2 regions of the Clostridioides sp. ZZV15-6598 genome follow, and region 2 is predicted to be linked to the other one. Evidence: a T-box and tRNA genes for the amino acid it is inferred to sense, from the RefSeq annotation. Region 2 holds a T-box; the other holds one or more tRNA genes.
What was found. A T-box is a leader RNA that pairs with one kind of tRNA and senses whether it is charged. The one in region 2 lies ahead of serS (serine--tRNA ligase), so its partner is inferred to be a tRNA-Ser.
Positions count from the first base shown of each region.

Region 1: it has a tRNA-Ser gene. The T-box ahead of serS (serine--tRNA ligase) is inferred to sense a tRNA for this amino acid. The anticodon was not compared.

Region 1 is NZ_JAGWCS010000002.1:83,695-87,132, reverse strand. Features, by position in the region: gene KGF50_RS00775 (flagellar motor protein MotB) at 102-842, opposite strand; gene KGF50_RS00770 (flagellar motor protein) at 863-1,651, opposite strand; tRNA gene KGF50_RS00765 (tRNA-Ser) at 1,747-1,837, opposite strand; gene KGF50_RS00760 (DeoR/GlpR family DNA-binding transcription regulator) at 2,097-2,861, shown strand; gene KGF50_RS00755 (ethanolamine utilization protein EutH) at 3,066-3,438, opposite strand, start outside.
Region 2 is NZ_JAGWCS010000143.1:221-3,658, reverse strand. Features, by position in the region: gene serS (serine--tRNA ligase) at 319-1,590, opposite strand; T-box leader at 1,717-1,922, opposite strand; gene KGF50_RS18335 (mechanosensitive ion channel domain-containing protein) at 2,049-2,930, opposite strand; gene KGF50_RS18330 (transcription repressor NadR) at 2,942-3,438, opposite strand, start outside.

The sequences.
Region 1 (3,438 bases), on a different contig from region 2:
ATTCTCACAAAAAGGTAACTTACTAATCATCTATTTTTAATTTTCGCATAAAAAAGCTATCCCTTATTAGAAATAATTCTGTATTGAGATAGCTTATTTAACTATTTATTTTCTCCAACATTTTCTACATCATCGAACTTACTATCAACCAAGACTATATCAACTCTTCTATTTTTTGATTTGCCATCTGGAGATGCATTATCAGCTATTGGTCTAAATTCACCATATCCTACAGCAGACAACTTATTTGGTGCAATACCTGCACTATCAATAAGAAGTTGGACAACATTGGTTGCTCTCATGACTGATAAATCCCAATTAGATTTAAATTCAGAATTTTTTATAGATAGGTTATCTGTATGACCTTCTACTCTTATATAACTATTCATTTCATTTAACATCTTACCTATTTGAATAATCTTATCTCTAGAGTCATTTATTATAACAGCTTTTCCAGTATCAAATAAGATAGTATCTTTAAGGCTTATTACTAGTCCTCTATCTTGAGCTTTTAATGATACTGAATTTGCCAGTCCACTTTCATTTAAATACTTTTGAATATTTTCAGCAACTTCTTTAAACTCAGGATTTTGTAAACTATCTAAATTATTATTGTTTGGGTCAACTACTGGTTCTATTTTACTTTGTCCACCTTCAATAACTCCAGAGGAACCACCAAATGCAGAACTTAGAGATTGAGATAATTGTTTGTATTTCTCTGCATCGACATTACTCATAGAATACATTATGACAAAGAAAATCATAAGTAATGTTATGAGGTCTGAATAAGTTAAAAGCCATCGCTCATTATTTTCTTCTTTTTCGTCTTCATCATGTAACATAAATATTCCATCCTTTTATATTATTCAACTCTACCATCAACTTCTCCAAGTTCAATTAATTCTTTTGAATTTAAAAATATCTTTAATTTTTCTGTCATTAAATTAGAATTATCGCCCTCAAGTATAGATAGTATCGCTTCTATCACTAAAAGTCTTTCATTAGTTTCTTGTTGATTTATAGCTTTAAGCTTTGATGCTATTGGTATCCAAATTAAATTGGCAGAACCAACACCATATAAAGTAGCTAAAAACGCTACAGATATCTGAGGTCCAAGTGCGTCTGGATTACTCGAAAGGTTACCTAAAATATGTACTAATCCCATAACTGTACCTATGATTCCCAGTGTAGGCGCATACCCTCCTGCTGAATCAAATATTGCTATTCCTTCTTTATGTCTTTTTGATGTTATCTGTATCTGAGATTCTAATATGTTTCTTATTGTAGCTGCATCAACTCCATCTACCATAAGTTCAAGACCTTTTCTAATAAATGGGTCTAATTCATTATTTTCGCTTATTTCTTTATCAATACTAAGAAGACCTTCTTTTCTGGCCTTGATTGCAATTTCTTTAAAATAAACTATGTTTTCTATATTGTTAGGCTTTTTGTTTTTAAAAGCTAACGACATTATCTTTATGGATTTTTTGAACACAGGAAATGGTGTCGAAGCACCAACAGCCCCTATAGTTCCACCAAAAACAACAAGTGCTGATGAAAATACAAATAATGCTCCAATGTGTCCCCCATCAATAACGAAAGCAACCACTAAAGATGCTATTCCCACTATAAAGAAAATTAAAGTTGTCATATATTACCTCCTTTCTTTAATCATGTCTGCTAGGTTGTTTTTATTAATAGACATTACAAAAAAGACTACCTTCAACAAGAATAGCCTTTAATAATTGGCGGAGAAGGAGGGATTCGAACCCTCGCACCGGTTACCCAGCCTAATCCCTTAGCAGGGGATCCTCTTGAGCCACTTGAGTACTTCTCCGTATTTCTATGCAATTAAATTATATAATAAAATTATATTTTAGTCAATTAATTTATGAAATTTAAGGTATTTTAAGTCATTAAATATCTATTTTCACTTTTTTACTTAAATGTAAGTTTGAAATATGGTAAAATTATCTTGCATAGCGCTTATAATATTATTTAATAAATCTACACACATTAACATATAGACATAAATCCTTAATTCATCATAAGTTATGCTTAAAACTAAAATAATATTAATCCAAGGAGGATTTTCCATGTTACCACAGGAAAGATATGAGAAGATTTTAAGTATTCTCGAATCAGATAATATAATTAAAATAAATGACATAGTCCAAATGTTTGATATATCAATAGAAACAGCTCGAAGAGACTTAGCACATATGGAAAGTATTGGACTTTTAAAAAGAGTTTATGGTGGTGCTATACCAGTTATAGCAAGTAGCGTAGAACTTAACTATATTAAAAGAAAAAAGATAAATTCAAATGATAAAAAACAAATTGCTCTTAAATGTAGTGAATTTATAAATACAAATGACACTATTTTCATGGATACTGGAACTACTGTCCTTGAAGTTGCAAAAAATTTAAAAGACAAAAAAAACTTAACTGTAATAACTAACTCAATTTTGGTTGCAAATGAACTTATGAATACTAATATAAAAGTATATGTACTTGGTGGATATCTTAGAGAAACTGAAGGTTCTTTTTCTGGACCACTTACATTAGCAGCTATTGAACAATTTAATGTCGATAAGGCAATTTTAGGTGCTGGAGGTATTACACTTGAAAATGGTATTTCTGACTATCATTTAGAAGAATCACTTGTTCGAAAAAAAATGATTGAAAGGTCTAGAAAATCAATAGTAGTTGTTGAACCACCTAAGTTTGGAATAAATTCATTTGCTTCAGTTGCTCCTATAGAACACATAGATACTATTATTACATCTGCTAGTATAGACCACGATATAATTATAGAATTTTCTCAAAAAGGAATACCTTTAGTCATCGCTGATAACTAGCTTGTATGATTGATTTTTAGTTCCTTATAAAATATCATTGATTAAAGTTAAGGAGCCAAATAATTATTTATTTAGCTCCATTTATGCCTAAAATATACGTGTATTTACTATGTAACTATGTCTTTTTTTATTTACATTATTTGTTCAATTTAACTTAACTCTGTTTTTTAATTTAACTTAACTCTGACTTTAACACTACTTCTTTTATACAACCTCTTTTTTCATTTTACTACTTTGCTCTTCTTCTGCTGTTAAATCTTTTGTCATTACCATAGCAAGTGCAATCGCCAATACTCCACCAACTAACTTTCCAATTACAACAGGTGTAATCATCTCTGGCACTACTCCTGCTGTAAATCCTAGATGATCACCTAGTGCTGCTGTTGCACAAACTAACCATGCTGTATTTACTACCTTTCCTTTTGGGCTCATGTCTTTCATCATTTTATATACTGGAATACTATTAGCTAAAGTAAAAACTAATCCTGCTGCACTTGTTGCATCCATACCTAGTTTTCCACCTACTGCTGTAAGTGGTTTATTTAAAACTTTAACTAATAAATGTAGTATAGGAAAA
Region 2 (3,438 bases):
AATTCCTCCCAAAACTTATAACAAACTTATCTTATCATAATTCATTTTATAATTCAACTTAATTTTATTTTGTTTATTTAATATATTGCTATAAATAGCTACATTTAATTTAAATTAACCTCAAAAAATTTTTCAGTATCTAATTAAATGTTGATTTATGAAAATATTTAGCTTTTTATGATGAAGATTTTATCATATATATTAACATAAAAAAGTTATGAAATTATTAAATTTCATAACTTTTTTTAATTTACTATTTACTTACAGTATATTTTTAATCTTAAAATATTTTATCACTTATATAATATTAATACATAATTATTTTATAACATCAACACCCATATAAGGTCTTAATTCTTCTGGAACCACTACAGAACCATCTGCTTGTTGATAATTTTCTAAGATAGCAGCCAAGCATCTTCCTATAGCTAATCCAGAACCATTTAATGTATGAACATATTCTGCTTTTGATTTTTTATCTCTTTTAAATCTTATTCCTGCTCTTCTTGCTTGGAAATCTTCAAAGTTTGAACAAGAAGATATTTCTACATATCTATTATAACTTGGCATCCAAACTTCTAAATCGTATTTAAAAGCAGCCGTAAATCCTAAGTCTCCTGTACAGATTCTTACAACTCTATATGGAAGACCTAACATTTGTAACATAGTTTCAGCATCATGAGTTAATGATTCTAATTCTTTATAAGAATCCTCTGGTTTAACAAATTTAACTAATTCAACTTTATTGAATTGATGTTGTCTAACTAAACCTCTTGTGTCTCTTCCTGCTGAACCAGCTTCAGATCTAAAACAAGGAGTATATGCACAATATTTTATTGGAAGTTCTGCAGCATCTAATATTTCATTAGCATGTATATTTGTCACAGGTACTTCAGCTGTTGGTATTAAGAAATACTCTAGCCCTTCTATTTTAAACATATCTTCCTCAAATTTAGGAAGTTGACCAGTGCCTATAAAACTATTTCTATTAGCCATAAATGGAGGCAAAACTTCTGTATATCCATGTTTAGCTGTGTGAGTATTTAAGAAGAAATTCATTAAAGATCTTTCTAATCTAGCACCTAGTCCTCTGTATAAAGTAAATCTTGAACCAGTTATTTTTCCAGCTGTTTCAAAGTCTAATATGCCTAAACCAGTTCCTATATCCCAGTGAGCTTTATGTTCAAAATCAAATTTTGTAGGTTCTCCCCAAGTTCTTACTTGAACATTATCTTCATCTGTTTCACCTTGTGGCACATCTGGATGAGGTACATTTGGAATTCTCATCAATGCATATTCCATTTTTGCTTCAACTTCTTTTACTTTCTCATCAATACCTTTTATCTTGTCTGATAATTCTTTTAATCTTGCTTTTTCCTCTTCTACATCTTTTCCTTCTTTTATTAACTGTGGTATCTTTTTAGAATTTACATTTAATTCATTTTTCATAACTTCAACTTCTTGAAGTATCTCTCTTCTTTTATTATCTAATTCCACTACAGCATCAAGGTCGAATTCTTTTTCGCCTCTTATTTCCATAGCTTTTTTAATATCAGCTAAATTTTCTCTTATTCTTTTAATATCTAACATATTAATTCCTCCTAATAATTTTTATAATATAAATTAATAATTCCAATTTAAAGTAAAACATTTTTAACTGCAAATTCTTAGTTTAAACAAATTTGGAAAATAAAAAAAGACCTCCGTTTACCCTATAAAAGGGACGAAAATCTTTTATCCGCGTTGCCACCCTAATTGATCATACTCATATGTATAATCCTCTCAGACCTGTAACGTAGGTAAACGTCTAGCTTTAACTAGAAGCTCTAGAGTAGATTCAAAAACCATTGTAATGAGTTCTCACCATCCACTCATTCTCTGAATACAACCTGTTTTTTACTATTTTCTTTCAATGCTTTTAACTAATTGTTTTATTTGATAATCATTATATTATATATATTAACATCTTTCAATACTATTATTCAAATTTTTTTAGAATTTTCTTTAATTTATTATCTTAAGTTTGGTTTTTGGGTTTAATTAAAATATTATCTTTTATCCAAAGAGTTTAAATTACTTGTGTTATTAAACAATAATGAAGCAGGAATAAATGGAACTTCTATTTTATTTTCATCAAATTTCTTCTTAACTTTTTCCATTATATCAAAGTATACATCCCAATAATCATCAGTTTTAACCCAAGGTCTGGCAACTATCTGCATAGTATTATTGCCTATAGAGTTTAAACCTATGATTGGCTTTGGGTCATCTAGTATTCTTTTTTCATTTGTAAAAATTTCATTTAATATAGATTTAACCATATCTATATCGCTATCATACGAAATATTATACGAAAAATCTATTCTTCTTTTATTTTGATGTGTGTAATTAATTATATTATTACTTGTCAATTGAAAATTTGGTATTATTATAGTTTTATTATCTGGAGTTTTAAGAACAGTACTAAATATTTGTATATCAGAAACTGTACCTTCTACACCTGATCCTTGAATATAATCACCTATATTAAATGGCTTAAAAAACAAAATAATCATGCCTGAGCCTAGATTTGATAATATTTCCTTAAATGCTAATCCTATACTAAATCCAGCTGCTCCTAAGACCGCTACAACTGATGTAGTTTGTATTCCTATAATCCCTAAACTTATCAATGATATGATGGATAGCATTGATATATATATACCATATACAATAAAATTATTTACACCTTTACTCATGCCATATTTAATTAGAAACTTAGAAACCATCTTTCTTACTATCTTAGCTATATAAATACCTATTACAAATATTGTTATTGCATATATAATATTTGGTATATTATCACTGAAATTATTAAGCATATTTTCTAAAGTTCTCTTAGTTATATTACTATTTGTTGAAGTAGTCTTAGCCAATGACAAAAAATTCATTTAACTCCTCCTTATGATAATATTCCACTGTCATCTAATTTTTCTATTATATCTTCAATAGTTTTTTCTTTGAGTGCTTCAATTGTATGAATATGACTACATTCTGTTAAAACTGATAATTGTTTAAACTCATTTGTTTCAACTTTTCTCATAAAATCATCTATATCCATTTTAGAATAAATATTAAGTTCAGCAGTTATTTGACCATATGTCGGATGATTTACAATAACATCTTTTACAATTCCACCCAAATCTACAATAATCCTTAGTTCCTCATAAATTTCTTGGGGATTTTTATGATTTTTACATTTTATTTGTCTGGAAAAGTATGGTTGATTATATATTATATATCCTTGAGGTGTTGCTATTATTTCGAAGCCTTTAGCTCTTATAAGCGCTATATCTTGTACTATTACTTGTCTGCTTACATTTAATAGCTCCGCTAGCATTCCACCTTTTACAGGATGCTTAGATTCCTTTAAAATATCTATTAACTTGTTTCTTCTTT